Regions from separate parts of the Photobacterium sagamiensis genome, predicted to be linked through region 2. Evidence: predicted binding sites of a transcription regulator. Region 2 holds the regulator's gene; the other holds the start of a gene.
The links. The regulator CRP, encoded in region 2, controls carbon source genes, mostly activating them, when cyclic AMP is high. The targets are predictions, from matches to a motif close to TGTGANNNNNNTCACA.

Region 1 (16,730 bases), on a different contig from region 2:
ATCCCTTCATTGAGTCGTACCTTTAATGCCCTGTTCATAAATTCCCGCTCAATACGCTGATAGTGCACTACAATTATTTTACCCGCTAAAGCATCCAGTACTTTTTCGAGAATTCGCAATAAATCAGGTGCATCGTTTACATCTGAGTGGGTAATACCATGGATGACCACTGACTCTTCATCAAGAGGTTGATGGGGATTGATGACCCAATGAGCCGATTCACGGCATCGAATACGTTCGAGAGTGAATGGCACGAGTCCGATGCTAACAATGCCATCTTTTTTGGGATCAAGGCCTGTCGTTTCAAAGTCTAATGCGACAAATGGAACGTTACGCAATGGCGTGTCACCACTGACCATCTCGGTGCTGTAATACTGCTTGAGACGAGAGTCTTTGGCCTGACTGGCAAGCTTGGCAAAAAACTCCGGCCAGTCAGGGGTTGCAGTATTGTTTAACAAACGTTTTGTTGGCTGGTTGAACATAAATACCCTAATGGTGGCTAGCGTCTATTGCCTTGGTAACGGAACTTTATGAAGTTTTGCGCATTACTGAGGATCTGGAAGGCGTCTTTTAAGTTTCGTCGCTCAAAATCTGACATGTTTTCAGGTTCAATACTATTATCGGGTTCTGTACCGGCTTCAATATCCAGTGCTTGATGTCGAATGCGAACCATGGATATGAATTCCATAGCATCACGAAGATCTTGCCCTTTTCCTGTTGGCAGAATGTTTGATTCAATAATATCATCCAGACGTTCAAAGGAATTTTGAGAACGAGAGCCAACAGCAAGAGCATGAACGCGGATCAAATCGGCCAATGGGGCGGTACCGCGTCGCTTTAGGTTAATTGAATTGTTATGTCGCCCATCTTTCTCCATGACGAAGTCTTTAAAGAAGCCAAGCGGTGGTGTGCGGTTTAAGGCGTTACGAGCCAAACAAGCGAGAAAACGATTGCTCCGTTGAGCTCGAAGGCGAATAAAAATATTTAATTGTTCAGCCCATTTAACCCGGCCCCAGACACCATCCAGGTCAAAAAAGATAGAACTATTGAGCAGTGCTTGTGGTTTTGGATTGTCAATCCAATCGGCAAAGCAGATTTCCCAATCATGGCGCGTTTTTCGCCATTCGGGATTAGTTGCCATAACTTTCCCTTCACAGTAACTGTAACCGCAAGCAGCAAGACCATCACAGACGAAAGTGGCTAGTTTGGAAAAATACGCACCATGATGAAGTTCATCATAAGCATTGTCGAGGATCAGCGCATTATCTTGGTCTGTAACGATGAGCTGTTCATCTCGAGCCATCGATCCAAGAGCGAGAAAACAGTAGGGGATCGGCGGTGGGCCGAGCGCTTCTTCGGCGAGCTCTAGCAGTCTTTGTTTAAAACTACGACCTATCACAGCCATTGCACTGCCAACCATATGGGAGTTGGCATCTTCGTTTACCATACGGACAAAACAATCTTTTACTTGCACTGATAATATCTGTAACTCTTCAACACTCTGCTGTTGAAAAATAGTACTTACCAGCAATAGACTATTTTGTGACTCGTAACGAACGATATCTGTTAGACCAATGATACCAATGGGATGTTTATTGCGCAGTACAGGCAGGTGATGCACGTTACAGCGCAGCATGGTTAGCATAGCTTCAAAAACATAAGCATTGTAATCAAGCGAAATGAGTTCTGTCGACATGACTTCAGATACGGGTGATGAGAGATCAATACCAGCAGCCAGTACACGGGTGCAGAGGTCGCGATCTGTGATAATTCCGATCATGTCATCTTTACCATCATCGTCATCAGATGAGTCCGGATCACTCAGTAGCAGTGCAGAGACACCTTCTTCAGCCATGGTTTGCGCGGCGACCTGAATAGTTTCAGTTTGTGGGATGATAACCGCTTCACGGGTCAGTAAAGTGCGAACCTTAGAAGTCGTGAGATCGTTAGCATCGGTATGGGTTGAAACTGCATGACGCAGCCGTGCGTTATCTTCAACGTCTACAAAGTCGGCAAAGCTTTCAAATTCTTCATAAAGGCTGTGAAAAGTTTCCTCGGGAATACAGTAAACAAGGGTATCTTCCAATGCTTTAGCTGGCATACGTACGCGATTGTTCATTAGTAGCCCCATTTGGCCAAAAATGTCCCCCTCATCAATACGGTTGTAAAGCTCACCTTTACGTCGATAAATCTCAACCACGCCACTACGAATTAAGAAAAGATCATGGATCTCGTCACCCAAATTAAAAATAATGGTATCCGCACGGTAATAGGCAACTTCGACTTGTAATGCTACTTGCTGTAATTTTTCTTCAGGTAACTTGTCAAAAGGAGGAAACTGGTTGATAAAATTAAGTATTTCGAGCTGCTCTGCTTCCATCACACTATCCGTTATTATTAGAAGTTATTCGTTCAACACAATAAAGTCATTATACCCAAACCACCTCGAGATGCAGAGTTTAGCGAGAGTTCATTGGCTTTTAGTCAAGGCAGCCATTTGAGATGGTTTGGGTATATACCGTGATTAAGCCCCTTTTAATACCAATACCGTTTATCTTTTGACCTTTCGGGGATTGTCTGGACTGGATCTGTAAATAAAGACCGGGTAGGGACATAGAACGCGGTGAAATCTGTTAAAATGATGGGATAACCTGGCAGTGAGTCGTTGTGACACAACTGCAATTGAACTAGGACATATTTGTGACCAATAACGATATCTTGCGCCGTATCCGCTATACCTTTGATTTTAATGATTCAAAAATGATTGAAATCTTCGGCGCTGCCGATCATGAGGTAACGCGCGAGCAGGTCAGCGATTGGTTAAAAAAAGAAGAAGACGATGCATTTAAAAAGTGCAGAGATATTGAATTAGCGATCTTCTTAAATGGTTTGATCAATGTTAAGCGTGGCAAGAAAGAAGGCCCGCAAGCGGAGCCTGAAAAACGCTTAACCAACAATATGGTTTTCATGAAGTTGCGTATTGCGTTAAATCTGAAAGCGGAAGATATTATTGATATCTTGAAGCTTGCGAACTTTAGCCTTAGTAAGCACGAGCTTAGCTCGTTCTTCCGTAAACCTGAAAACAAGCACTACCGTGAGTGTAAAGATCAAATTCTGCGTAATTTCTTACAAGGTATTCAGCTGGATATACGCCCTGAATCTGCTGCAGAACAAAGCGATGAAGATACCGAACAATCTGACGCGTAATGCATTGTGAATGATACCTATAGTATAACGATGATGTGCAGACGTTAAAGCGAATGCCTTGATGTACTGCAGGTATTACAGATAAACAAAAGGCTACCCGAAGGTAGCCTTTTTAATGCTGGCTAAACGTCTAACTCACGATAAGTGGATTAGAAGTTTGCAGAACGTGGTGCACGAGGGAACGGAATTACGTCACGGATGTTTTGCATGCCTGTAACATAAGTAACCAAACGCTCAAAACCTAGACCGAAGCCTGAGTGAGGAACTGTACCGTAACGACGTAGGTCGCGGTACCATTCGATGTGGCTTGCATCGATACCCATTTCAGCAATACGCTTATCCAGATGCTCTAAACGCTCTTCACGCTGAGAACCACCGATAATTTCACCGATGCCTGGTGCTAGAACGTCCATAGCAGCAACCGTTTTACCATCGTCATTCATACGCATGTAGAATGCTTTGATATCTTTCGGGTAGTTTTTAACAACTACTGGTGCCTTGAAGTGTTCTTCAGCCAGGTAGCGTTCGTGTTCAGAAGACATATCAATGCCCCACTCAACATCAAACTCAAACTTACGACCAGAATCTTGTAGGATCTGGATTGCATCAGTGTAATCAACTTGTGCAAAGTCAGACGTTACAAATTGCTCTAGACGAGTGATTGCTTCTTTATTGATACGCTGTGCAAAGAACTCAAGGTCATCACGACGCTCTTCAAGAACGGCTTTGAATACATACTTCAGCATGTCTTCAGCCAGTTTCGCTGCGTCATCAAGATCGGCGAAAGCAACTTCAGGTTCAACCATCCAGAATTCCGCAAGGTGGCGGCTGGTATTTGAGTTTTCAGCACGGAAAGTAGGGCCGAATGTGTATACTTTGCTTAATGCACAAGCATAGGTTTCAGCGTTCAACTGACCAGATACTGTCAGGAATGTTTCTTTACCGAAGAAGTCTTTATCGTAATCAACTTCGCCAGCGTCCGTCATTGGAACGTTAGCCATATCAAGTGTTGATACGCGGAACATCTCACCCGCACCTTCACAGTCAGACGCTGTGATAAGTGGAGCAGACATCCAGAAGAAACCTTGCTCGTGGTAGAAGCGGTGAATTGCCTGAGACAGACAGTTACGTACACGCGCGACAGCACCAATCATGTTAGTACGCGGACGTAGGTGCGCAACTTCACGAAGGTACTCAATTGAGTGGCGAGTTTTCGCCATTGGGTATGTATCAGGGTCTTCAACTAAACCTACAACTTTAACGTCCGTTGCTGCTAGTTCGAAATCCTGACCTTTAGCCGGTGACTCAACAATCTTGCCTGTTACCTCAACAGAGCAACCAGTCGTTAGTTTAAGCACTTCTTCCTGGTAATTATTTAACTCATTCGGGACCACGGCCTGAATCGGGTCGAAACAAGAGCCGTCATAAATGGCAAGAAAAGAGATCCCAGCTTTGGAATCACGACGTGAACGGATCCAGCCACGAACAGTGACTTCAGTGTCTACTGCTAGCTTTCCGCTTAATACGTCTGTTACAGGCGCGTAAGTCATGTTTAAATTACTCTCCGTTAAGGCACTTACTTTGTCATTAAAGATATATTGTGCTTTAAGATTCATTCCGAAAGAGCAATATTACCTGTCTTACGTCAAGCATCAAGCTTTGTTATCACTTGAAAGGGTAAATTGATGAAGTAATTGCTCTCGTTGTTCTGATAACTGCCTAATAATCACACTAATCTCGTAAGGTTGTAGCATTTGTGCATAATTTAAACAGAGATAGTCGTGCTGAATGATTGGTAATTGAAGATAGTCACTGGTGATGAGTTTGATTGGTTAAATCGCATGCATAAGAAATGGTTGAATTTGTTGTATGGCACAATAAATGAGACGAGTATCGAAATACTCGCCTCATTGTTATTGCTAACCTTCTGCCGGAGGTGGAGGGAGTTCACACTCTCCTTCTTCCCACCCATCGTTTAGGATTGTGCCTCCCGCTGGTATCTCTGCGCCCTTAGGATTATGTTCTACGTCGTTTGGTACTTTAGGATCAGAAGCTCTTATTAAGGTGACAATGTCACTCCATATTTCCCCTTCCTCGGCGGTGTATTGCAGCGTTTGATCGGTTTGCCAGCGGGTCTGATGGTTAAAGGCTTTAATCGCAAACTCTAAGCCGTCTGATTCAGTGATAGTTATGCGTTCGTTCATCAAAGGATCGACCGATTCGTAATAAAGCGTACCGTCTTCTTCGATCTTCCATTTAACGGGGATGTTAAATTTGCAGCCATCTTCGTCAATGTAGTTGCCAAGGAAAAATTCACCACTAGGGGTGTCGCTTAATGTCAGATAACGGTTAGTATCACTACTGAACGTTAGCACCATGTCATCACTGTTGTCGCCGCCCTGGCCGATCAGCATCGCCTCGGTGAAGCGGGTGGTTTTGTCATCCCAGGTCACCATACAGCTGGCCGCCTGCGCCTGATATTGAGTCAGGGATTTTTTGACCGTTGGGGTGGTGGTGTCAAAGTTCCAGCCCGAATCGTTGGTTTCACAAGCCGTTAGTTCGTCAGGTGCATATTCCTTGGTGATTTGCGCATAAATTTCACCTGTAGGCGGATCAATGCTCCCTTGGTGCGCCATATACGTTTTGATTGCCAGTAACTTGTTGCCAGGCTCTCGGCTGGTCAGCGCCCATAGTTCGAAATCATCATCTTCCTGTTTCCCATTAAGACGCAAATAACCTTGCTCGGTCAGCGACCAGGATTTATCCGGGGTTTGTTCGACACTATTATTATAATACTGCCAGGTGTTGCCTTCACTTAAGACAATGGTATTGATATTGCCCTCTGGGCTGATTTGTACCAGCTGCTGATTAAACAGATCTGACACTGACTGGGTCGTGAAGCGTTCATCGCCGCCGCACTCAATCACCGCATTTAAGAATTGGTCTTCTGTTGCTGCTTGGTTGTCGCCAAAGAAACAGTCGTCAAAGGGTGGCAGATTCTCCCGGTTGGCAGCAGCGAAAATTTGCTTTTTAGCTTCGTCATTAAAGGCTGAATAGTGAAAATCCTGTTGTGGCAGTATGGCTTCGCCAATGTTGACGTAACCTCGGTCTTGGTCTTCGACCAGAAACAGATATCGGGTGTTAAAACGATAACTGCCGTCGAGTTGGGTGATCTCTTCAGGTACTGCGAACTGGATCACCTCGATGCCGATGTCAACAAATGGTGTCGCAGATGTCCAGGTAGCTGTTTTTATGACAACGTTATTGAACTCGTAATGGACGCTGCCGCTGTCGCTGTTAAGTTCATCTTCATTCTTGACGAATTCCACAATGACGTTGTCAGAGAGCTTAAACTTAAAATTAACCTCGTTGAGGTCGAGAGTGGTATAAAAGGTATCAGGCGCGGCATCTGGTGATGAGATACGACAAGCGTCGGAGTCACTGCGGCATAACGTATAGCGCACATTTTCAGGCCGCCAGGTAAAATAATAACCAAACACAAGGTCTCCAAAGGCACCGTCTTCAAAGACAGCATCTTCTGCAATGTATTTGGTTAAGTGATGGTTCTCTTTGGTGGATAAGAAGTCGTGGAGCTTTTTGCCGGCCAATGAATATGAACTGACGTCTAAGTCGATACCGGCATTATCATTAGCCATTAGTGCGGCATCGGTGAGCTCGGCAGTGCTGGATGTTGTAGATAACACTTTGGAATAGCCATAAAGACCGACCCAACCCTGAGCGGTGAGCACTTGGTTTTTAATGTCATCCAATGCTGGGGGCACGGGCACACTCTCATTGCTAATTTCATACTTAAATGACTCCGCTAGTTCGATGTCGTTAACCCCCTCTTTTTCCCAGCCGGTTTCAGTCGTTGTGGTTATCGGTTCGATATATTGCATTTCATCGGCATTGATACCGCTACCATCATTGGAAGCAAAGCTGTTTAAACGCCAATAGCCTTTGTTTAATACCTCTACAATGCTTTCCTCATTACCGGTTTGTTCAGTTTGTTCAGTGTATTTGCGCTCAATAATTCCTGCAGTCACTCTTTTCACAATACTGAGGGCCATCAAATCACGGATGCTCATGCCCCGGATACCGACTTGCGGTATTAATGTGACATCAAGTTCTTCACCAACATCATCAACAAATTCTTGGGCTGCTTCTAATTTACGGTTGCTAGGATCGCTGACTACTTCGTAAAAAATGCTCCATTCTTGGTCTTGTCCTACTCGCTTGGCGAGCGCGGAATAGGCCATTGTTGAATTTAATGTCACCACCACATCGGATTCTGCGAGTGGTGCCATTAACAAGTTATCAGGCAAGGGCTCACCAACAGTAAAATCAGGCATGTTAAACAGATCAACTAATAAAACCGCATTAAAACGATTCGCTACGCCAGCATCAATGACATAGAGGCCATTCAACTGTTTTTCCCAGCTGGTAATATCGGCTTGCCGGTAAATATTGCCTACTTCGTCGAGTAATACGATGGCAAAGTTATTTTCGGCCAGGTTAACCGGGGCATCGGTGTTGGAATCGCTTGTCAGCCCCTCAGGGGAGTCGACATTGATGCTAAATCGTGTTGAAACCGGTAATTGTTCACCGGCTACGTCCGCGGGATCACCACTACCCCCGCCGCAGGCCTGCAATAATCCTGCGGCGGCAGCGCAAAGAAAAAGGCCAAGATAAGCGCGCATACTAATTTCCCCAATAATAGAAAACATTGATGTCTATGTTTTTGGTTAGTATAGGTAGGTGACATTCTAATAATGTAAAAGCTGCAGGGGGGTCTCGCAGATAGTTCGGAATCTAATATTTGAGATTCTCATAAGAATCTGAGAATAAAAAAACCGCTGAATCAGCGGCTTCTTATGATAACTTGCTCAGCGAGCTTATCTGTTTCAACGTCTTATGCAATTGCCAGATATTTATGAGTCTGAATCGATAAACGCCAGTTGCGTTTAATACAAGTGTCGATACAAAGCTCTGTTGCACGTGGCTTCTGGCTGATCGGCTGCAACGCCACTTCCACTGATTCTTTCAGCTGCACGCCGTCAAGCAGGGTATCAAGTTGTTCGATATCCTTAGTTGTGCCAACCGGGTGCTTTATTTCATCGGCACGCTGCAGCGCAGAAGGGAGAACCGGTAATTTCGCCTTCATATTGATTTTCGGTGAAACCGTTACCCAGGTATCATCGGTTGCACGAATTTCTGAGGTACCACTGGTTTCGATCTGACAACGGTAGCCCGCTTGCTTAAGTGCCAGAGTCAGAGGTACTAAGTCATAGATACAAGGTTCACCACCGGTTATCACAATATGCTTGGCGGTATAACCATGCTCACGAAGCAAAGTTACAACACCTTGGGCATCAATATTGGTCCAGAGTGGGGAATCGCCCTTCTTCGCCATGATGTCATCGACAGACGCATAATCAGCAGGCTCGGCATCCCAGGTTTGTTTGGTATCACACCATGAACAGCCTACAGGGCAAATTTGTAAGCGAACAAAAATGGCTGGAACCCCAGTGAAGACACCTTCACCCTGAATTGTCTCGAAGACTTCATTAATCTTGTACACTGCTAACCTCGCGGTGAATTGGAAAATATCTAGTAACTCTTCACTTCTTGCTGTTTTGTTCAACACTTATACCTGAAGTGCTCATTATCTACTGATAAACACCGACTTCTCTCTCCTTCTTGAACAAACCACCTGTCAGTTGACCCGAAACAGAGAGAAATGTTGAATGACGGTAATTTTATTTTGGAAAATATATGTGTTAAAAACAGCAGCAGAGCATTATGTCAGAACGAAAAGCGGTTGTCTTTAGCCATTCGACGTGATGGCTGTCACGGACTGAGAAGTTTCGGCTTCACAATTACTTCGCAAAGTAAAAAAATCAGCTCTGAAACTTTTATTATTATCATTTTTTGTATTTTTTATTACGGGAGCATACGCCATGTATGTCGCACAGCCAGGACATATTGACCATATTAAACGAAATAATGCTGGCAGCGTATACAAACTTATTGATCAAGACGGACCTATTTCGCGCATTGAATTATCTAAGCGAAGCTTGCTCGCACCGGCCAGTATTACTAAAATTACCCGTGAGTTAATTGATGCTCACCTTATAAAAGAAACCCAATATCAAGAGACTACCAGTCGAGGTCGGCCGGCTATTGGGCTCTTGCCTGCCAATGAAGGTTGGCAGTTTTTATCGATAAGGCTAGGGCGTGGTTACTTAACGATCGCGTTGCATGAGTTAGGGGGTGATATTCTGGTGGAGGAGCGACAGAATATTACAGAACTTAACCAGGATGCCGTCGTCGAGAAGTTACTGACAGAAATTAATGTGTTTTTTGCCAATCATGTTAGTGAACTTGATCGGATCACCGCCATTGCGGTGACACTACCGGGATTAGTCAATGCGCAGGAAGGCATTGTCTTGCAGATGCCGCACTACAATGTTCGTAACCTGGCGTTGGGGCCGGTTATTCATACGGCAACAGGCTTACCCGTATTTATCGGTAACGATACTCGTTCCTGGGCGCTGGCTGAGAAGCTATTTGGCAATTCCCGTGGCGTGGCAAATTCGATCCTGATCTCTGTTCACCAGGGAGTAGGGGCGGGTATTGTCCTCGATGACAAGGTATTACAAGGTAGTACGGGTAATGTCGGAGAATTAGGGCATATCCAGATCAAACCTTATGGCAAGCGCTGTTTCTGTGGCAATCATGGCTGCTTAGAAACCGTTGCCAGTCTTAGCGCTATTTTGGAGCAGGTTGAACAGCGACTAAGGGAAGGGCACCCATCCAGCCTGTATGGCACGGTACTGACCATCGAGAAGATTTGTGATGCGGCCGTGGACGGTGATAGTTTGGCAAGACAGGTTATCGTTGAGCTGGGTCATAACCTAGGACAAGCCATCGCCATTATGGTAAATCTGTTTAATCCACAGAAGATCCTGATTGGTGGCGAGTTTAATCGGGCAAAGAGTGTTCTTTATCCTTCGATAATGGAGTGTATTCGTGCTCAGTCGCTACCTGTGTATAACCGGGATTTATTGATTGAAGAAAGTTGTTTTTATACTCAGGCAACGATGCCGGGGGCGGCGCTGGTCAAGCAAGCCATGTATGACGGCCATTTGCTGATGAAGCTGGTTGAAGGTTAACTTGGTATTAACTAAGCCACAAATACCCATTGCTATCAAAAACACAGTTTAGGCTGTGTTTTTTTATGCCTTTTACACGCTGCTGTACAACACTTAAAGCAGGATGATAAGACCAATCGGGATAAGAGATAGAGTCATGTCACATTGCAAACTGATTGTCTTCTATGACGGGGCGTGCCCGAGCTGTGTTACAGATCGCGCCAGATATGAATCATGGCTTGGCAGGCGCGTGACATCACTCCGCGAGCGGCAGAATAAAGTACAGGGTGAAGAGCAACGCGAACAGGTCGAATGGTTTGATATTACCGGTCAGGAAGAAACGCTACGAGGTTGGGGGATTGATCCTGCGCAGGCATTGCGTGAACTACATGTTCGGGATCAATACGGCAGGATCTATCGCGAGTTAGATGCTTATATCTTACTGTTCAATCAAATCTGGTGGCTCAAGCCAGTTGCCTGGTTAATGTCATTCAACTGGATTAAAGCATGGCTTTCCACTGTGTACCGGCGCAGCGTCGATGCACGGTTAGCGAGGAGTAAAGAAGAGAAGTGAACTTGCACAAGCCCACTTCATTTTGCCGGCATCAGAAATGATCTTTAATTTCCATATAACGTTCACGAATATGTTCGATTAGAGCTTGGATCCGTTTTGCCGGTTTTCTGGTGTAAGGATAAACCGCGTAAATACCCACGACTTTTCCGGTATGTTCCGGTAATACTTCGACTAATGTGTTGTTTTGCAGATCATCGTAAACCAGGCAGGTTGGCAGATATGAGAGGCCATTCCCTGCGAGGGTCGATTTTCTCAATGCTGCGGCATTGTCTGATGAAAAGTTACCCGCCACTTTTAAGGTGTAAGATTCACTGTTTTTGATAAAGAGCCAGTCAAACGGCCCCGAACTTTGCTGGGTGTAGCCCAGACAGTTGTGGCGCAACAGTGCTTTGGGTGTTTCGGGAGTACCGTTTTTCTCCAGATAATCAGGGGATGCACAAATCATCCAGCGGGAATTAAAAATATGGCGCGCAATTAAGCTGGAATCTTCCAGATAACCGGTTCTAATCACCAGATCATAGTTTTCAGCGACTAAATCGACAAACTTATTATCCAGCGACATGTCGACGGTCAGCCCCGGATGTTTCTGGCAAAAATCAGATACGGCTTCTGCCAATAACAGCTCACCGGAAATCGTCGGCACTGACATTCGAATATGACCGGACAAGGCTTCACTGTAACCGGTAATGGCATTAAACGCCGATTGAGCGGCCTGATTGATATCTTTAGCACGGTGGTAAAGCACGGTACCCGGCTCAGTCACTGTGAGCTTTCTGGTGGTGCGATAGATGAGCTGTACGCCAAGTTCTGATTCCAGTTTACTGATGCGCTTGCTGACCACGGATTTGGTGATTTTATTCAGCTCGGCAACTTTGCTGAATGAACCGTGTTCAATAACTTGGGTAAACAAAACGAGGTCATCAATCTGGGGCATGGTTACTTCTCATATTTCTTTTTTGCAAGTATACCCAAACGAAGACGCAATAAGAATTTACTGCGTCTTCTTTGTTCGCAACTTACATGTCATTTATGATCACGTAGGTGGCGTAGACCGGACCGTGCACCCCCACGACTTTAATTAACTCGATATCAGCGGTTGAACTCGGGCCCGAGATGAAATTGACACAGGACGGGATACGTTCGCCATTACGTGCCTTTTCATGCAAAGTTGCCGTCGCCTGAGTTAAACGTGCTACCAAAGCACTCTGCGGTACCACGAACACCGATGCTTCAGGTAATAAGCTGATCGCTCGTCCTTGAGCCGGGTTGCTGTACAGCACCATAGTCCCTGATTCTGCCAGAGCCTGTTCAGCGAAGACAACCCCGGCTTTTGCTCTTTCGGCAATACAGATATTCGGCTCATAGCCAGCACTCTGATCCCACACATGTACGGCATGGTTGTCATTGGCCAATTGCTTAATATCAACTAAGGCTAACAAGCGCGGGTCGGCAGACAAGATAGTTTCGTTAACTGCCGGATCTGACGAAGATGAATCGGCGGCTTCGCTATCCTCATCATGACAAAACTTGTTACAGACCTCTGCCAGGGTTTTCGTCAGATTGGCTTGTGTGGTCTCAACGGCGTGAGCTCCCAGGGCGGTACGGGTGTAATTGATCAGCTCCTCTTTCAACTCATCAGACGAAAGGCCCGCCATTACCTCTTTATGACAGGTGTGTTTCAGCGCTGGACGTTCCACAGGCTCAATTTGACGAGGTCGACCAAGCTTTTGGGCGATATTGTCTAAGAAGCTCTCGCGGTGGTGGATCTGATTTTGAGACACTAGATTTTGAGTCTCCAGTTTTTGAGACATAGCCATATACCGTTCCTTTAATCCTGATTTCTGTTCTTGAACCAACTGCGAAATGATTCACCGTCTGGATTTGGTAAATCGCGGGTTTCTGTCCATTCAGTGATTGGACCCATGTTGATGGGTAGCTTACCGTTTTTAATTAAACCGCTGGCAACCGTCGCACCGACTTTCACTGTGGTATTCCACAACAATGGACGGGCATTGATGAAGTTGAAAATCCCCACTGATGCACGCTCTCCAAGCGGTGTGACTTTCTCTTCCCCCATTTTCTGGCGATGTTTCAACAGCAGATCAGAAAGCGGAATTTTTACCGGACAAACATCATGGCATGCCTTACATAAGCTGCAGGCATACGGCAAATCTTTAAAATCATCATAACCACCGAGCAAGGGAGACAAGACCGCACCGATTGGCCCGGAATAAATAGAGCCATAAGACTGGCCGCCAATGTGACGGTAGGCCGGGCAGGTATTGACGCAAGCGGCACAGCGTACACAGCGAAGAATGTCTTTAAACTCTGAGCCCAGAATGTCAGAACGGCCATTATCGACGATGACCAAATGGAATTCTTCAGGGCCGTCACAATGCTCGTTTTCACGCGGCCCCGTTAACGCGGTAACATAGCCGGTAAGAGGCAGACCAACTGCACTGCGGCACAACAGACTTACGACGATATCCAGCTCTTCGAAAGTAGGAACAATACGCTCCATACCCATAACGGCAATATGGGTCTTTGGTAAGCTGGTGGCTAAGCGGGCGTTACCTTCATTGGTCACCAGGGTAACGGTGCCTGATTCAGCCACGGCAAAGTTACAGCCAGTGATACCAATTTCAGCTTCCAGGAAATCGTGACGAATGTAGTTACGTACATATCGGGTCATTTCTTCCGGGTCATTGGTTCCTTCATAACCGATTTTATCTTTGAATATATCGCGGATCTGGGTACGGTTTTTGTGCAGGGCCGGAACTACAATGTGCGACGGTGGATCGCAATCATCGACTTGCAGAATATATTCACCCAGATCGGTTTCAACCACTTCACAGTTGTTTCGCTCGATGATCTTATTTAAGCCGATTTCTTCGGTTACCATCGACTTGGATTTCACGACCTTCTTGGCATTTTTTTCCTGGATAATGCCTTCGATATAATTGGTGGCTTCTTCTGATGTACGGGCAAAGAACACATTACCACCGTTCTTATGCACACTTTCACTTAGCTGATGCAGGTAGTAGTCGAGGTGCTCCAGAACATGGTTACGGATATCCATGCCCATTTCCCGCCACTCTTCCCAGTTGCCTAGCTTATCTGCTGCAATCTGGCGGTTGGTGAACATACGTTGCTGAGCATTGGCAACCGAGTGGCGCATGAATTCATCTTTCATCTGAACGTTAATACGTTCTTTGAATTTTATATTACTGGTTTTCATCGACATAGTACGTCCCCTTAGCGGCTCAACAGCACATCTACAATGTGCATGACTTTGATCGGTTTACCTTCACGGTTTATACGACCGCCAATGTTAATCAGGCAGCTAATGTCTGCACCGATAAGGTATTCTGGTTCAACAGCACTTATATGACGTACTTTTTCCTTTACTATTTCACCTGATATTTCAGACATCTTGACGGAGAAGGTGCCACCGAAACCACAACAGGTTTCCTGATTATCGATCGGTAACATTTCAAGCCCTTCAACATTTGCTAACAGACGAAGCGGCTCTTCTCGCACACCCAGTTTGCGGATCAGGCTACAGGAAGGGTGATAAACCGCGCGGCCGTTAAGCCGAGCACCAACATTCTCAACACCCAGCTGACCGACAATGAACTGTGTCAGTTCATAAAGGCGATCTGCGATCTTCTGTGCACGTTCGGCCCACTCTGGCTCATCAGCCAGATATTCCGGGTACTTTTTAACAGACGCTGCACACGAACCGGCCGGAGTCACAATCGGGAGATCATTTTCTTCAAAGGCCATGATCAGATTTTTCATTGCCGGCTTACTGCTTTCGATGTAGCCACTATTAAGTGAAGGCTGGCCACAGCATCCTTGTTTTTCAGGGAATATGACTTCACAGCCTAGTTGCTCTAACAGCTTGACTGTTTTTTTGGCAACCTCTGCTTTTACCGTGTCGCACAGACAGGTGACGAAAAAGTTTACCTTCATGCTATTACTCCAGTAGATGCTCTAACCGCTTTTTATCGTGATGTTGAACGGTATATGTTTATCAGTTTTTGTTGTTTTATTATTAATAAGTAAATGTCTGCCGTATTTGAGGGGCTCGACGACGTTATGGGGAGAGTATTTTAAGTAGGAAATACTGGCTGGCTATGAATTTTTCTATCGTGAATAGTCAGACAATTGAACTAATTGTGACTGAAATCCATTTGTTAACAATTACAAAATTAGACTATAAATCTAACTATCAGCTAGTTGCGTTAGTGGTACAGTCGGGTCGTTATCTTGATTGGTGGGTTATTGGAAACAATGATTTTGTGAATGTTACCTAATTGATAAGAGGCAAGACTAGAGCGATGGGGTGAAAAAGTAAAAACGGAATTTATTATCAAGCACGACAAGTGTAGTAATATTACAGAACTACATCTCAATAATGCTAGGATCCGTTAGCATCTATTGAGATATGCTATGGGCTAATCATTTCTATATTTGTCATCAATAACGCCATGCAGAAAAGATAGTGCGGCCCGATGATCGTTTCGACTCATAAACCATTGTTTCTGGGTTGTATCTAAAGGCAGAATTTCTAACCACCGTTGGCACACCCATGTCATATCCTCAAAATCCGGGGTTGGATAATTGACTGAATGTTCAGGGTATTCTTTAAACAAGACTCTCAGGCTATTGGGGACGTCACGGTCAATGGATCTAATTTCAGTCTTTGACCAGTTGTCCATCAGGGTAACATCACCAAAGCGCAAGCCGTCATCTTCCTGCCAATAGTCATTAATAACGAACTTTTCAACGCCTTGAATCGTTATGCCTAACAGACCATCGGGCAGACTCTCAAAGTCGGTTATGATGGCACGGGTACCAAAATGACAGAGTTTATCATTATCTTTCATACAGAGCCCAAAGCCATCGCTTGACGCCATAGCCAGCTTGACCAAACGAATGTATCGAGGTTCAAAAATCCTCAGCTTACTGATACCACCGGGTAACACGTAAAGTTGCAGAGGGAAAAGGGGTAAACGCATCATTATTAATCCTTACTGATATTGTTATTAGTAATGATTTCCGGTAGTGCGAATTCGCTCAAGTGACAGAAATAATCATTAGGGTCTGTTTCACATAAATTATGAATAGTTGAAGCACCTAAACACGTCATCCCGGAATCGAGGTACGAGATATCCGGGATCCAGCTCTAACCGTGTGCGCCTTAGATTCCGTATAAGTTCGTTCCTCACTTTACGGAATGACGACATTTGGTGACTGAACTCGTCAAAACTTCTGTGATGCAGGCCCTAGTACTACTAATGTTTATTATAAGCAGACAAATATAGGAATTTGTCTGCTTTTCGATACTACTGAAGTGTTCGCAAAATTGCTAAAGTGAGACAGCTAAGTTCTTGAGGCTTAATAATAAAAGGTGGCATGATGTAGATAAGCTTGCCGAAAGGGCGAATCCAGACACCTGTGTCGACAAAGGATTTTTGAATTTCAGCCATGTTGACAGGCTCATGCAGTTCGACGACGCCTATCGCGCCTAACCAGCGTACTTCTTTCACTTTATCCAGTTTTCCGATTTCAGGAAGCGATTCAGCCAGTTGCTGCTCGATACTCTGAACCTGATGCTGCCAATCACCTTGCATCAGCAGTTCAAGACTGGCATTGGCGACTGCACAAGCTAATGGATTTCCCATAAAAGTCGGGCCATGCATAAAGCAGGCGGCTTCACCGCTACATACCGTATCGGCAACATGTTTGGTGGTTAAAGTGGCTGATAATGTCATGTAGCCACCTGTCAG
Region 2 (16,730 bases):
CGGGTGTGACGGGTAAGAGCCTGGATCAGATCGAGGCAGAATACACAGACAAGATGTACGGCCATCTGAAGAAAGATACGGCAGAAGCCGTTGTGGCGATGGTTGAGCCTCTGCAGGTGCGATACAAAGAGTACCGGGAGGATCGTGCATTCTTAGATCAGGTGATGAGTGCTGGTGCTGAGAAAGCGTCAGCGCGCGCATCTGTTGTCCTGAAAAAAGTGTACGAGGCGGTAGGTTTCGTTCCCCGTCCGTAATATCAGAAACCCTCTTTAATCCCCCAAAGCCGGCATTTTGTCGGCTTTTTTGTGCTGTTAATTCAGGCAATACCGAACGCTGCACTCATTATTTACCCATCCTGTTGAAAAAAAGCCTGTTTTATGAGCGCCACATCAATTATTAGAGTATTAGCTCTGTTTCATGTCACATTTGTCTCGTGAATGACTGGATGGCTTTACATAAATGTACAGAATCAGACTCAAATCAAATAATAATGTATAGCAGTGAAGCTAAGAGGTTTGAGAATGAGACATTTATCACGTACAGCAGTGGCGCTGGCGGTCGTTCAGCAATTTCTATGAGTGCCCAGGCAGAGATTTTAATTACAGAATACGTTGAAGGTTCTAGTTATAACAAAGCGATTGAAATAACAAATACGGGTTCAGATGAAGTTAATTTACAAGAAGCTGGCTATGTTATTGGTTTAGCCACTAATGGGAAATCTGAACCTGATAAAGTATTAGAACTTTACGGGATACTTAAAAAAAATGAGAGTATCGTTCTTGTTAATTCAAGATCATCAGATGAGCTGAAAGCAAAAGGAATTGTCAGTGATGTAACAAACTTCAATGGTGATGATGCTCTTATCATTAAAAAGGGTGCTGACATTGTTGATAGCTTCGGTCAACTCGGAACTGATCCTGGAACATTATGGGGCGAGGGGAATACGGCCACACAGAATAAAACACTCCGTCGTACAAATTTAACTCCACGAGATGATGCATCGGGACCATTCGACCCTTCTGTATACTTTGCTGGTCATGACGAAGATACATTCGACGGATTAGTATGCACGAATGAAGCATTTTGTTCTGGCGAAGAACCGACACCGACACCACCGGCACCAGAAGATGTAATTGATGCAACTATCATGGAACTTCAGGGTGATGGCTGGAGCAGTAAAGCTGATGGTATTGATTTTACAAAATATGAATATGAATCCACTAGTTTTTATAAAGTCACTGGTGTCGTCACTGCGATTCAGACTAAAGCATTAGGAAAGGATGTACCTGTTGGTTTCTTTATTCAGCATGAAGCCGGTGATGAGGATCCGAAGACTTCTGACGGTATCTTTGTTCAGAGTTCCGTTGAAGGGTTAGTTGTAGGGCAAGTTGTCGATGTCGTTGCGAAAGTCGAAGAAGATCATGGCTGGACAAAGCTCATTTCGCCAATAGTGACTCAAACTGGTACCACGTCTAGCATTGCTGCAACAGTTATTAGTTCCCTTGAAACAGATGAAAATTTCGACTTCACTCTAGAGCGTCATGAAGGCATGTTGGTCGAACTGGATACGGATTCAGATCTTCGTGTCACCCGAAGCTTCAGCTATGACTACGATAGTCGTCGCAATAACATGGTGTTGTCCCATAAGACCCCGAATGTTAAGCCAACCCAGCTTTATGCGGCTGAATCAGCCAAAGCTGTTGCAGAACAAGGAAAAAACAAATCGAACCGCATCGTTGTTGAATCAGAGGAAAAAGCCTCGGCTGGTGAGGTTCCTTACTTCGCCGACTTTAACCCTGAAGACGGTTATATCCGGATCGGTGATCGGGTTGAAAACCTTGAGGGTGTTATCAGCTACTCCTATGGTGAATATCGTCTGGTAGCGACCAACCAGCTAACAAAAGCAGACTTTGTCCGTGATGATGCTGTTGCTCACGAGCGAATCGATGCACCGGCATTAGAGGATGTGTCCGGGATCAAAGTTGCCAGCTTTAATGTACTTAACTTCTTTACCAGTTTCAGTGAGATCGGCGGTCCGCTTAATGCGAGCTGTGCAGATCAGGCTGATGCAGATAAGTATAAAGGGTGTAACCGTGGTTCCAGAGATGCCGAGGAATTCCCGCTTCAACGCGCCAAAATTGTCAATGCGATGAAAGCGATGGATGCCGATATCATCGGGATCATGGAGATGGAAAACAATGGCTTTGGTGACGGCAGTGCCATCAAAAACCTGGTTGATGCTCTGAACGCGGAGTTCTCTGATCCTGCTGATTTCTATACGTATGTTGAAATTTCTAATGCCGATGGCCAGAAATACGTGAAAGAAGGTGCCGATTTTGAAGGTCAGAAGTATTTCGGTACTGATGCGATTATGGTTGGCATGTTCTATCGTCCTGCCAGCGTATCATTAGCCGGCGATGCTCAGGTTATCGTCACCCCAGAGCAGCACGGCAAAGCATCTGATGACAGTGACTTCAATAAGTATCAGCGTCATAGTCTGCTTCAGGGCTTTAATGTTCCGGGGCAGGAAGAGCCGTTGCATGTGGTTGTTAACCACTTTAAGTCAAAAGGTTCGGGCTGTATTGAAGACGTAGGTGCAACGGACGACCTGCAGGGTAACTGTACTGAATTCAGGGTTTCAGCTGCAGAAGTGGTTGGCCAGGCTGTCAGCCAGCTAAAAGGCGATGTACTGGTTATCGGTGATCTGAACTCCTACGGCATGGAAGATCCGGTTCTTGCTTTGACCACGATCCCGGCTGAGCGTACGAATAAGGTGAAGACTGCGGCTGCTACTACCTTGGATGGTAAAGAGCATGATGCTGAAAGCCGGGTACTGACAGAAGGTGCAGGCCTGGTTAACCTGAGTGAACTTGATGCTTTCTCATATACCTATGAAGGTGAGCTGGGCAGCCTTGACCATGTGCTTGGCAATGCATCTGTAGCAGGTAAACGCCTTGGTATTACTGACTGGCACATCAACTCGCTGGAAAGCAATATGTTTGAATACGGTAGCGGTTTTACCGGTGATTTAACGAAATCAGAAAATCCATTCTCTGCTTCCGATCATGATCCGGTGATTGTGACCCTTAACTATAAAGGGGTTGCCGAAGGCGTTAAGGTCAAACCTGCTCGTGACGGTGAATCTGCAACCTTACCTGTAGCCGTATCAAGCGACGATGCAGGTAAGTATATTGTGGTTACATTGGATGTAGCACCTGCTGCCAAGCTGATGTCATTCGGTGCAGAAGCTTCTGAGCAAGCTGAGACGACGAAGGTTACCCACCAGGTGACTCAGGCTGAAGCTAACAGCGGCAGTGCAGATATTGCTTTACCAGCAGAATTGGCATCCGGTAATTATCAGGCCAAGCTGGCGCTGTATGAGGGGTATCCTAATGCCGCGTATGAGCAGACGCCGGTTGATTTAGGCACTGCTACGATTATTGTTGAAAAAGCGGCGTCTTCATCAACATCAACACCAGAACCAACGCCAACACCAGAACCAAAACCAACGACAGCACCTGCTGAAGGTGGTTCTTCAGGCGGTTCCTTTGGCTTCGGTGCGCTGCTGGCACTGGCAGGTCTGGGCTGGACACGTCGCCGTCGCACGTAATCCGCTTTAGTTTATCTGTTAACCATTAAGGCCAGCATATGCTGGCCTTTTTTTAGCTTTGTTGTCTGGTAAATGACAGCACTGTCGATGTTTCTGCTTGCCTTTCTTATTTCCTATAGCAAAATAGACCGCCAAATCACCCGGGAGCTGAAGTATCAATGCTGCTAATTATCGACAACTACGACTCTTTTACCTATAACCTGTACCAATACTTTTGCGAGTTAGGTGCGAAGGTGGAAGTGGTGCGTAATGATGAAATCGATATTGCCGGTATTGCTGCGCTCAATCTGACTCACCTGGTGATCTCCCCCGGGCCTTGTACCCCTGATGATGCGGGTATTTCGCTGCAGGCGATTGAACATTTTGCGGGCCGGCTACCTATTCTCGGGGTCTGTTTAGGCCATCAGGCTATTGCTCAGGTCTTCGGAGCCGAAGTGGTACGTGCCCGTCAGGTTATGCATGGTAAGACATCACCGGTGATCCATACCGACCGCAGTCTCTTCCACACGCTCAATAACCCGTTGACGGTCACTCGCTATCACTCTCTGGTAGTGAAAGCCGATACCCTGCCGGATTGTTTCGATGTGACGGCCTGGACGGAAAAAGACGGCCAGTTTGATGAGATCATGGGAATTGCCCATAAAGTATTGCCGATTGAAGGGGTGCAATTTCATCCGGAAAGCATTCTGACCGAGCAGGGTCATCAGTTATTAGCGAACTTTCTTCAGCGTAAAATGACTTGATTTAGGCAGAAAACTGCTACTTTTCTGCTTTTTAGTTGCCTCACAATCGCGATCTCCATCACTGTTCTTAACATTTCATTATCTTTCTTTACTGAATACTGCGAGCAATCTTATTCACTAGCCTATTTTACAGCACGCATTGTTTCCTAGATGGAAAAACAGCTTTATCCAATTGCCACTTAATAACTTTTCCTTTATCCCGCATAAATATGTACATAAACTGGGTGTGAACAATTTCTTTGTCAGACAAAAAAAATATTCTGCTATTGGAATTGGTTAATAAAATGTAAATACTATGCTTAAGACGGCGTGCACAGAAGGATAATGTGATGGCAACGGATCAAAAAGTAGAACGTAAGTTATTTGATGAAGTAATGGTACCTTGTTATTCCCCGATGCAGATTATTCCGGTGAGGGGACAAGGGGCACGTATTTGGGATCAGGATGATCGCGAATACATTGACTTTGCCGGCGGTATTGCGGTGAGCTGCCTGGGGCATTGTCATCCTGCAATGGTGAATGCACTAAAATCGCAAGCCGATAAGTTATGGCACCTCAGCAATGTGATGACTAACGAACCTGCTTTACGTCTGGCGAAAAAGCTCACTGAGCACAGCTTTGCTGAAAAGGTGTTCTTTGCGAACTCTGGTGCTGAAGCGAATGAGGCGGCACTAAAACTGGCTCGTCGTTACGCCGCGGATAAATTTGGCCCTGAGAAATCAGAAATTATTGCCTTCGAGAAGGGATTCCACGGCCGTACATTCTTTACGGTAACCGTGGGTGGTCAGGCGGCCTACTCTGATGGCTTCGGTCCTAAACCACAGGCTGTCTCCCATATCCCTTATAACGACTTAGCGGCCTTAGCCGAGTTGATGTCTGATCACACCTGTGCGGTGATGATGGAGCCGTTGCAAGGAGAAGGGGGAATTATCTCCCCGACATCTGAATTTATTCAGGGTGTCCGTGAGCTGTGTGATAAACACAATGCACTGCTGATTTTTGACGAAGTTCAAACCGGTAACGGTCGGACGGGTGATTTTTATGCTTACCAGGGGCTGGGTGTCACACCTGATATTCTGAGTACTGCGAAATCACTGGGTGGTGGCTTTCCTATTGGCGCAATGCTGACTACCTCAGAGCTCGCGACACACATGAAAGTAGGCACGCATGGTTCAACCTATGGCGGTAACCCATTGGCGTGTGCCGTTGCAGAAGCCGTGATTGATGAAGTGACCAAGCCGGAAGTACTGGCTGGCGTTAAAGAGCGCGAGCAATGGTTCCGTGATGCATTGGCGAAAATTAATGCCAAGTACCCAACCTTTGAGGAGGTGCGAGGTAAAGGTCTGCTATTAGGTGCCGCTCTGAATGAAAAATGGCAGGGCCGGGCTCGCGATATTCTGCTCGCCGCAGGTGAAGAAGGCCTGATGGTGCTGGTCGCGGGTACCAATGTGGTGCGCTTTACGCCATCACTGGTGATTGATAAAGCCGACGTAGATGAAGGAATGGCACGTTTAGAGCGTGCAATTGCTAAACTTCATACACAGTAACATCGTAAACATGTTTTGCTCAGGCAGTGATGGGCAGGAAAGCCTGTCACTGCCCTTTCCCATGATTTAAGAGGGGGCAGTACATTCCGTCGTAACAACTATTCAGGTGGTTACAACAAGTCATGTAGTTACAAAAATTGATGTAGTTACAATAAATATGGTTAGCGACGCCTGTCGCTACCTGCATCTGGAGGGAATTTGATGCTGGTTATTCGTCCTATTACCGAAGCTGATTATCCGGCGCTTATGCGCTGTGCAGAAGAATCAGGTCATGGTTTTACTTCACTGCCTGTTAACGAGGAAATTCTGCGTAACAGGATCTCCCACTCAGTAGAGAGCTTTACCAAAGAGGTCACCGAGCCGGGAACGGAAGGCTACCTGATGGTTGCTGAAGATACGGAAACGGGTGAAATTGCAGGGACCACGGCAATAGAGGCCGCAATTGGCTTAGATACCCCTTTCTATACCTACCACCTCAGCACTGTGGTACATGCTTCACGCCGCCTTGGTGTGCACAATGTGGTGAAAGTACTGACTTTTGGCAATAACTACACGGGTAACAGTGAGTTATGTACGTTGTTCTTACGGCCGGAATGGCGCCATGGTTTGAATGGCCGCCTGTTATCAAAGTGCCGGTTTTTAATGTTGGCTGAGCACAAACACCGTTTTTCTGAAACCGTGCTGGCGGAAATGCGCGGGGTGTCCGATGAAGAGGGCCACTCGCCTTTCTGGGAATGGCTGAGAGAGCATTTTTTCTCCATCGATTTTGTCCATGCTGATTACCTGACTGGTATTGGGGCAAAAGGCTTTATCGCCGACTTGATGCCTAAGTTGCCAATTTACGTCAATCTGCTGAGCCCGGAAGCACAAGCGGTGATTGGTCAGGTACATGAGAAAACCCGCCCGGCACTGCGTTTGCTGGAAAACGAGGGTTTCTGCTGTCGTGGTTATGTCGATATTTTTGATGCTGGCCCGACGGTTGAGTGTGATGTGCGCAACATTGAATCGGTACGCCATTCGAAGCGTTGCACTGTCGAAATCGACGAACACAACGGTTCGCATGACTATTTGGTGAGTAATACTTCCTTTGCGAACTTCCGGGCAGCTGTCGGCAAGGTCGCGGTCGATGGTGAACGTAATGTAGCGCTGATCACGCCGGAAATGGCGGCAGCATTACAGGTTAAGAATGGCGATTCGGTACGGTTGATCGCCCAGTAAACAACGGGCAGAGAAAGGAGAACATCATGACTCAATGGATTGCTGGAAACTGGTTGGCGGGGCAGGGTGAACAGATGCAGTCACTGAACCCTTTTAGTGGCGAAGTGATTTGGCAAGGGCTGGCTGCTACCCAGGAACAAGTTGAACAGGCCGTGACCAGTGCCCGTGAAGCCCTGGTGGACTGGCGCAAAACAGATCTAGCCGAGCGCCAGGCTATTGTGGAAAAATTTGCTGAACTGGTGAAAGAACACAGTGAGCATATTGCCCGTACTATTGCTGAAGAGACCGGTAAGCCGTTGTGGGAAACCCGAACGGAAGCCGGTGCAATGGTCGGTAAAATAGCTATTTCACTGCGCGCTTACCATGAGCGAACCGGTGAAAGGCAAAAAGATATCGCAGGTACTGCGGCAGTCTTGCGCCACCGCCCGCTGGGCGTCATGGCGGTATTTGGCCCATATAACTTCCCCGGCCATTTACCCAACGGTCATATTGTGCCGGCCCTGCTATCTGGCAATACCGTGGTCTTTAAGCCTTCAGATCTGACACCAAAAGTGGCAGAAGAAACCATGAAGCTGTGGCAACAAGCTGGCTTACCTGAAGGTGTGTTGAATATGGTTCAGGGTGCGCGTCCGACAGGTGAAGCACTTGCGAGCTCGAAAGGGATTGATGGTTTGCTGTTTACCGGTAGTGCCAATACCGGCCACATCCTGCACCGTCAGTTTGCCGGACAGCCAGGCAAGATGCTGGCGCTGGAGATGGGTGGCAATAACCCGATGGTGATCTCGAAAGCCTATGGCGAGCTTGATGCGACGGTCTACACTATTATTCAGTCAGCCTTTATCAGTGCAGGCCAGCGCTGTACGTGTGCTCGCCGCCTGTATTTACCGCAGGGGCCGGAAGGTGACGCGATTCTGAACCGTCTGGTTAAAGCGACAGGTCAGCTAAAAATTGATGGGCCATTTGCTGAACCGCAACCGTTTATGGGGCCGCAAATTTCTGAACGCGCGGCTGACGGCATCATTGCCGCGCAAGCAAATCTGGTGAGTTTAGGCGCAGAGCTATTACTTGAAGCGAAACGTGGCCAGGGGGCGGTAGTCACGCCTGCTATTATTGAAGTGAGCCAAGTTGCTGAGCTGCCAGATGAAGAATACTTTGGCCCATTGCTTCAGGTTGTCCGTTATCAGGATCTGCCTCAGGCCGTCGCGATGGCGAATGATACTCGCTATGGTTTGTCAGCTGGCCTGATTTCTACCGATGATGCGGAATGGCAATATTTTATTGATCATATCCGTGCCGGTATTGTGAACCGCAACCGTCAGTTGACTGGAGCCAGCGGTGATGCCCCGTTTGGCGGGCCTGGAGCATCAGGCAACTTACGCCCAAGCGCTTATTATGCCGCAGACTATTGTGCTTACCCTATGGCATCGATGGAAGGTGAACAAACTGAGCTGCCAGCCCAGCTGTCACCTGGGGTGCAGTTGTAAGCACCGGTATACGTCGACTACGGCAATCATTATCAGCAAGGGGAAATATTCATCATGGAAAGAGTGGAGCAATTATTTAATGCCCTGTGGCAAGACTATATACAACGTCTTTGTCCGTCTGCGGCTCAGGTTCATGCACTGTTAACCGAAGATGAACCCTTGCTCAATGATCACATCGCACTGCGTACCTTCAATTTACCGAAAGTGGGGCTGGATAAGCTGGCAGCCCCATTTATTGCAATTGGCTATAAGCCATGTGGTAGGTATCATTTTGAAGCAAAAAAGCTGTATGCAGAGCATTTTGAGCATCCGAACCCGTTAGCACCGAAAGTATTTATCAGTGAACTGATGGTGGGGCAGTGTTCTTCGCTGTTACAGGAAACGGTACGCGAACTGGTTGATCAGGTGCCGGAGCAGGCAATTCATGAACCTGAGTTTGTTTGCTGTGGACGTTTGTGGGATATCGATTCGGCGACGTATGAGATGTTATCGGCAGAAAGCGAGTATGCCGGCTGGGTTGCTGCGCATGGCTTTGGGGCCAATCATTTTACCGTCAGTATTAATCAGCTGGAGCAGTTCACTGAGATCCATGAAGTGAACCATCTGCTGCGTCACAATGGTTTTGCGATTAATGAGTCTGGCGGTGAGGTGAAAGGGAGTCCAGAGGTGATGCTGGAGCAGTCTGCCACTATGGCTGACAAGGTGGCGGTGGGCTTTCTTGATGGTGAGAAAATAATCCCTGGCGGCTTCTACGAGTTTGCTAAGCGCTATCCTCAGACGGATGGTGAACTGTACCGTGGGTTTGTTGAAGCGTCGGCGGATAAGATCTTCGAAAGTACGAGTTAGTAAGAGTAGGAAACAGTGATAAAACAGCGGCCTTGGCCGCTGTTTTCGTTTCAATTATTGGTTTGCTTGGTGGCAATCTAAAGTAGGGCTCCATAGCTCATTACCATGCACGGTGCGTTGACGCTGGCTGAACAGGGTTTGTTGCTCAAGGTAATGACGAGGATCGCTAAAACCAGTCATTTCAATGGTCGCGGGTAAGGCTGCAATGACAGCCGTAGCGGGAACCAGGGTATGTGGAGAAAAGCGTTCGATATCCATATCAAGACCTCTCATAAATATTAGATATGCATAATGTAGCATTGGTATTGCTGTTGGCAAGTGAATAAACAGTGACGGTTACGGCAGAATATACGTTTTGAGATCTTTTTATGCTTTTTGGTGATAGTGATATGTTTCGCAGTTACAAAAAAAGCCGCATTAAGCGGCTTTTTATTAATCGAAGTCGTTGGTCGGTTAGCGAGTACCGTAAACCACGATAGTTTTGCCGTGGGCAGAAATCAGATTCTGCTCTTCCAGCATCTTAAGGATACGACCTACCGTCTCACGCGAACAGCCCACAATCTGACCGATTTCCTGACGGGTGATCTTAATTTGCATACCGTCTGGGTGAGTCATTGCATCAGGTTGTTTTGCAAGGTTTAGCAATGTCTGTGCAATACGGCCTGTTACATCAAGGAATGCAAGATCGCCTACTTTCTGGCTAGTGATTTGCAAACGGTTGGCCATCTGTGCAGAAAGACGCATCAGAATATCAGGGTTGACCTGAATAAGCTGACGGAATTTTTTGAAAGAAATTTCTGCCACTTCACAAGGACTCTTGGCACGTACCCATGCAGTACGTTCCTGCTCTTCTTCAAATAAGCCTAGCTCACCGATGAAGTCACCTTGGTTAAGGTAAGACAGGATCATTTCTTTGCCTTCTTCATCCTTGATCAATACGGCAACAGAACCTTTCACAATGTAGTAGAGAGTTTCTGCTTTCTCTCCCGCATGGATCAAAGTACTCTTTGACGGATATTTGTGAATGTGGCAATGGGAAAGAAACCACTCTAGAGTTGGATCTGTTTGAGGTTTACCTGGAACCATATTACTAACTTCCTCTGCGTTTGTTGCCCAACAACGACATCCATATAATTCAAGGCTGGGCCTAACAATAGAATTGTTCGCTGATTAGGATATTCATTCAGCCGCTAGGCTGCAAGTTCACTTGAATATTTACTTGAGAGTTTATCTTTTTTCCGCGTCTTTTTCTTGATATTGATCTACCTGAAATGGCCATTTGGTACTCATAAGTGTGCACATGATCACACAGTTGTTAGTTAATGCAGAATTACCCTGTTTGAAGTAAGGAGAAAGCAATGCAATCACGAGTGAAATGGGTAGAAGGAATGACCTTTCTGGGACAGTCAGATTCTGGTCACAGTGTCGTCATGGATGGCAATGGGGGCGAAAAAGCACCAAGTCCGATGGAAATGGTATTGATGGCTGCTGGTGGCTGTAGCTCAGTTGATGTTGTCGACGGTTTGCAATCAGCTGGCCAGAACATTGCCGGCTGTGAGGCGCAGATTTCTTCTGTTCGCCGTGAACAGTCACCGCGTATTTTTACCTCGGCTAACCTGCATTTTGTGGTCACAGGCCATGATCTGGATGAGGCTCGGGTTGCCAGTGTTGTTGCAGATTCACTGCAGAAATATTGCTCAGTATGCCTGATGCTGGGCGAAGGGGTCGAAATGACCCATTCGTATGAGATAGTTAAAGCCTAGGTTTCGCGTGACGAGAGCCGGGTATCGAGAAAAGCGGTGCTATGGCCCTGAGGACCTAAGGATAAACAGTTTCGAGTAATTAGGTTCGAGTTTCGAGAAAGAGCCACAGCTTGACCCCCAACTATGGCTCGGAGAGCCTGCTTACAGGACCACAGGACCACAGGACCACAGGACCACCGTAGGTATTAAGACCCTAATATAGTGTCGGGTAACGAGAAGCACGCATCTCGTTACTCGCCACTCACCTCTCGCGTCGGGTTTATCCTATCTTTCCGGTTTCGACTAACTTCTGGATCAGCGGTCGCATGATCAGCTCCATCGCAAAGCTCATTTTTCCGCCCGGTACCACCAGGGTGTTATGGCGAGACATAAACGAGCCCTGGATCATTGATAGCAGATACGGAAAATCGACATTTTTAATTCCGCGGAAGCGGATAACCACAAAGCTTTCATCCAGACTCGGAATGCCTTTGGCACTGAATGGGTTGGATGTATCGACGGTCGGCACCCGTTGGAAGTTGATATGGGTGCGCGAAAATTGCGGCGTAATATAATTGAGGTAATCGTCCATCGAGCGGACGATAGACTCCATGACCGCTTCCCGGGAGTGGCCGCGATCACGCGTGTCGCGGACGATCTTCTGTATCCATTCCAGGTTCACAATCGGCACCATACCAATCAGCAAATCGACGTGTTGTGCGGCATTGATCTCACCATCAACAACACCGCCATGTAACCCTTCGTAAAAGAGCACATCCGTATTTTCAGGTAGTTCCTGCCATGGCGTGAATGAACCCGGCATCTGGTTATAGGGGACCGCTTCGTCAAAAGTATGCAGGTAGCGGCGGAATTGACCACTGCCATCGTCACCATATTGGCGGAAAAAAGTTTCCAGTTGGGCAAAGTCGTTAGCTTGCGGACCAAAATAGCTGACATGGCGGCCTTGCTCTTTGGCTTTACGAATTTCAACATCCATTTCCGGTCGGGTAAAGCGATGGAAGCTATCCCCCTCCAGCCAGGCGGCATTGAAGTTCATCATATTGAACATTTTGCGAAATGCTTCTGAAGTGGTGGAGGTGCCGGCACCAGAAGACCCTGTTACTGCAATAATCGGATGTTTTGCAGACATGACATACCCTGTCGTTAATGTTAACGATGAAAGTTATTAACAGGGTGTTGCGCCAGGGTCAAGGATAAGTTGGTTTTTGATCGGGAGATATCCGTTAATTGAGATCTCTGCGGAGTTTAATATCAACAGATTTATGCAGTTCAGAAAATACGATCACTGCATCACCTGATTCAAGCTGCTTTCGGACATATTGTACCTTGTGTTCCATGTTGAGTTCGGTCTCACCATAGTCAGTACCTTCGCGCAGCACAAAGTGTTCAATCAGATTGTCTAGGGTGTCAGAGTCGATATCTTGCCAGGGAATAATCATAGTTACTGTATCTGTTTTCTAGTGGGGTGCTGATTATATTGTTAATTTCATAGATTGTAGAGCGGTACTATGGCCCTGAGGCCCTATGGATAAACAGTTTCGAGTAACTAGGTTCGAGTTTCGAGAAAGAGCCACAGCTTGACTCCCAACTATGGCTCGGAGAGCCTGCTTGCAGGACCACAGGACCACAGGACCACAGGACCACAGGACCACAGGACCACACTTGTGACTCGAATCTAGTCTCTAGGATCTGGCAACTTCTTAAACCATTCCGGTACCGTCTTTTCCAACCAGAAATCAGGATTGCGCCAGGATCCGGAGACAAATCCGACATGACCGCCATTCGCCGTTAAGTGATAATCAATATTTGCAGGCAATGGTTGCAGGGGAATCACTCGTTGCGTCATGAAAGGGTCGTCTTTCGCATGAATGATCCGCAATGGAATTTTGACCTGATGGAGCTTACTGAGTCCGCTACATTGTTGGTAGTAGTCGGCGGCATCTTTAAAACCATGCAGGGGAGCGGTAACCTGATCGTCAAACTGCCACAATGACTGAATGTGCTGTACTTGCTCTGATGCCACGGGCATTGCATCAGGCAAGGCAGTAATTTTCTTGGCTAAGGTGTTTTTCAGTGAATTAAGCAGGTACTGTTGATAGATCCTGGAAAACCCTTGTTGGATTCGCACTGAGCAAGCTTCTAAATCCAACGGTGGTGAAATCACCTGCGCAGCGGTTAATCCAGACTCATCCCCGGTTTCCGCCAAGTAGTTAACCAGCATGTTACCGCCGAGCGAGACCCCGACAGCATACAAGGGTGCATCGGGAAATTGCTGTTTCAGCCAGTCAATAAAGAATCTGGCATCACTGGTTTCTCCCGAGTGGTAACCGCGGGCCTGACGGTTGATCTCTCCACTGCAACCGCGAAAATGCATCATTACCCCAAGCCAGCCTTGTTCTCTGGCGGCATGGAGCAAGCCATTGGCATAGGGGCTGTTAAAACTGCCTTCTAAGCCGTGGAACAGAATCATTAGCGGTTTATCACGTGGATGCTCAGCGGGAGCTGCTGTCCAGGCCAGATCGAGGAAATCGCCGTCAGGCGTCTCAATGCGCTGAATCACCGGCGTGAACAGAGGCTTGCGGCGGATAAACCGCGGGAGCAGGGTTTGTAAATGGGCGTTGCGCAGCCCGTTCGCTGGCTTAAAAGGCATCATGGTTCCACTCATGTTTGAAGTGATATTTTCAACTTATGCTTGTTACTTTAGTCCGGCACTACACAGGCATTATAGGGGAAAATCATTTATCGGATCTTTCTCTAACAATTCAGCAAGTATTCGCAAGCCTTGTTCCAGTTTATGGTGACTGAACGGGGCGCTGACGGCTAAACGTACTGCCGGAGGTATGGTGCTCCCCGGCGGGGCAAACAATTCGGCGGATTTCACCACGACGCCCAGATCTTCAGCCGCCTTAACAAAGTCGCTCAGTAACCAATAGTCTGGCAGTGTCAGCCAGACATGGAAGCTGTCATTGCGATGTTGAATATTGAAGTTACCCAAATACTGCGATACCAGCTGCTGGCGCTGATAAATATCACCACGGATCTGACTCAGTATTCGGTCAGCATCGCCGTTAGTGATGAGCTCGCAAGCCAGGCCAGTCAATAACGGGCTGATCATCAGGCTATGATTATGCAGGGCAGCATTAAGGCGCTTTTGCAACCTTGTCGGCACCTGGATGTAACCTAACCTAAGCCCCGGAGCCAGACATTTCGACAGACCGCCAATATGGATCACCTGCTCAGGATCCAGGTTCACCATTGGCGTCGGGCGTTGTTCCGGCAGTAAGCCGTTGACATCATCTTCAATAAATAACACCTGATACTGGCGGCAAACTGCCAGCACTTCCTTGCGTCGTTGCTCGCCCATTGTCACCGTGGTCGGGTTCTGCAGGGTGGGGGTGCTGTAGATCATGCGTGGCTGATATTGACGGCAGGCCGCTTCCAGGCTGGCCGGAAGAATCCCTTCCTGATCCATTTCAACAGGTTTGACCGATATTTGCTGCTGACGGGCCAGACTGAGAAAACCGGGATAGGAGACCTGCTCAACCAGTACAGTATCACCGCTGCGACAGAATGCGGACAATACCAATTGCGCAGCATGCTGCCCGCCGGAGGTGAAGTGCATGCGCTGCGGATCGAGAGCCACCCCTTTTTGTTGCAACCAATCACCGACGATTTGGCGGTGTGTCGCTAAGCCTTGGGGATCCTGATACAGCATCATCTGATTCAACTGATCAGGGTGACGGGCAATGTTCTCCATTGCTTGCTTGAGCATGCCAGAACGATCGATTCGAGGGGGAATGTTGTAACCGAAATTGCATTCCTCTTCTTCCTGCTCGGAATAGTTATAGACCCAGCTAGGCTGATCCGCCTGGCAGACATAAGTACCGGCTCCCACTCTGGCTTCAACCTGTCCGCGTCGCTCGGCTTCGGCATAGCCCCGGGTAATGGTGCCGACGGTCACGCCCAATTGGTCGGCGAGTGCTCTGTGGGTAGGCAGTTTGCAGCCCGGCTTGAGTTGTCCTGATTTGATGTGACGGGCTATCGCATCGGCAATCTGCCGGTAGATAGGAGCCGCCTTACTATCAGAATTACTTGGTGTTAATACAATTTTCATAATTGTCATGGTGACAATAAACCTTTTGATCACAGTTAAACCAGCTGGTAGGGTTAATTGTGCGCATAAAATGATCGAATTACAAACTAATAAGTAAATTGTACCGATACAATTTGCTTGGGCATCAATAAGGACAATAACAGTTATGCTGGAATGGCAATTCATTCTGTCTTTAGCGGCGTTTGCTGCAACCATGACAGGTACTCCCGGACCGAATAACCTGATGCTCACCGCATCGGGTGCGAACTTTGGCTACTGGCGCACGTTACCGCATATGATGGGCATTGGGGCGGGCCTGGTTTCGATGATTATATTGGTCGCGGCCGGCTTGGGGGTAATGTTTACCCGTTTTCCGCTGCTGCATGAATTACTCCGCTGGGTGGGTAGTGCTTACCTGCTCTATCTGGCGTGGAAAATAGCCTCTGCGACAGCCGCTATCCGAACCGATCAGAAAGACGCTGAGCCGATGAGCTTTATGGAGGCGGCAATGTTCCAGTATGTGAACCCCAAGGCATGGATGATGTCGGTTACAGGGATCAGTACCTTTACGCTGGCGGGCGAGCAATACTGGCAGTCTGCCGGTCTGATTGCGGTGATTTTTTTCCTGATCTGTTTTCCGAGTGTCTCAATATGGACCAGCTTTGGCACCTTCATTGGTCGCTGGCTCAACAGCGTGAAAACTCGGCGGATTTTTAATTCGGTGATGGGCGTGTTGACGGCGGGTTGTGTGGTGATGATTTGGTAATTCACGGGTCCTAGACTCTAGACTCTAGGTTCTAGGTTCTAGGTTCTAGGTTCTAAGTGGTTGCCGTCAGCTGAGGGATCAACTGGCTCGCGCCTAGCTGTTCACAATATCTTTTTAAGTTATTGGTGGTGCCATGGTGAGGCGTATGTTGCAGTGAACAGAGGTTGAGCTGCGTAATAAGCTCCTGCTGCTGGCTTTTTTCCAGTTTCAGTTCGAACGCCAGTAACTGCTTGTATCCCGCTTCATCAAGTTGTCAGCCTGAGCATAATGGCTCAGGCTGAACTGCCAGAAATCCTGGTGATAAAAGCGTAATGACTCAGAGGTCATTGCTTTAGATAACCAGGCTTTCGGAGACCAAATTGTTGATAACCGGGCTTAAAGATCACCAATAGTAAATTCCTGCTCCATCGCTTCCACTTGCTCTTGTAGATCCATCCACTCCATCTCAACATCTTCTAATGTTGATTTAGCATCACCCTGACGTTTGAGTTGTTCGTGCAGTAGGGCTTTATTGTCTGCTTCATAGATAGTGGAGTCAGATAGCTTCTCTTCCGCGTCGGCAATATCGGCACTGAGCTTTTCCATCTGCTTATCAAGTTGGGTGATTTTTTTGCGCAGTGGTGCGGTTTGCTTACGTAACTCGGCTTCTAATCGTTTTTG

Region 1: a site for CRP is predicted at 9,047-9,062, ahead of mlc (sugar metabolism global transcriptional regulator Mlc). Genes of this name have one in related genera too.

Annotation. Positions count from the first base shown of each region.
Region 1 is NZ_JAKJSP010000012.1:277,148-293,877, forward strand. It holds gene L4D76_RS03530 (3'-5' exonuclease) at 1-482, opposite strand, end outside; gene L4D76_RS03535 (putative nucleotidyltransferase substrate binding domain-containing protein) at 500-2,380, opposite strand; gene L4D76_RS03540 (YehS family protein) at 2,701-3,207, shown strand; gene asnS (asparagine--tRNA ligase) at 3,357-4,757, opposite strand; gene L4D76_RS03550 (hydrogenase expression protein HypA) at 5,127-7,907, opposite strand; gene queE (7-carboxy-7-deazaguanine synthase QueE) at 8,120-8,788, opposite strand; gene mlc (sugar metabolism global transcriptional regulator Mlc) at 9,168-10,382, shown strand; gene L4D76_RS03565 (thiol-disulfide oxidoreductase DCC family protein) at 10,519-10,935, shown strand; gene L4D76_RS03570 (LysR family transcriptional regulator) at 10,967-11,869, opposite strand; gene L4D76_RS03575 (LutC/YkgG family protein) at 11,952-12,752, opposite strand; gene L4D76_RS03580 (LutB/LldF family L-lactate oxidation iron-sulfur protein) at 12,764-14,179, opposite strand; gene L4D76_RS03585 ((Fe-S)-binding protein) at 14,191-14,910, opposite strand; gene L4D76_RS03590 (LON peptidase substrate-binding domain-containing protein) at 15,396-15,959, opposite strand; gene bioA (adenosylmethionine--8-amino-7-oxononanoate transaminase) at 16,287-16,730, opposite strand, start outside.
Region 2 is NZ_JAKJSP010000045.1:34,256-50,985, forward strand. It holds gene trpS (tryptophan--tRNA ligase) at 1-254, shown strand, start outside; gene L4D76_RS20375 (ExeM/NucH family extracellular endonuclease) at 491-3,610, shown strand; gene L4D76_RS20380 (aminodeoxychorismate/anthranilate synthase component II) at 3,769-4,353, shown strand; gene L4D76_RS20385 (aspartate aminotransferase family protein) at 4,683-5,900, shown strand; gene astA (arginine N-succinyltransferase) at 6,102-7,118, shown strand; gene astD (succinylglutamate-semialdehyde dehydrogenase) at 7,145-8,602, shown strand; gene L4D76_RS20400 (DUF1338 domain-containing protein) at 8,657-9,448, shown strand; gene L4D76_RS20405 (hypothetical protein) at 9,503-9,706, opposite strand; gene crp (cAMP-activated global transcriptional regulator CRP) at 9,902-10,534, opposite strand; gene L4D76_RS20415 (OsmC family protein) at 10,807-11,211, shown strand; gene L4D76_RS20420 (phosphoribulokinase) at 11,471-12,340, opposite strand; gene L4D76_RS20425 (YheU family protein) at 12,435-12,650, opposite strand; gene L4D76_RS20430 (hydrolase) at 12,887-13,864, opposite strand; gene L4D76_RS20435 (aminotransferase-like domain-containing protein) at 13,934-15,334, opposite strand; gene L4D76_RS20440 (LysE family translocator) at 15,471-16,070, shown strand; gene L4D76_RS20445 (ABC transporter ATP-binding protein) at 16,446-16,730, opposite strand, start outside.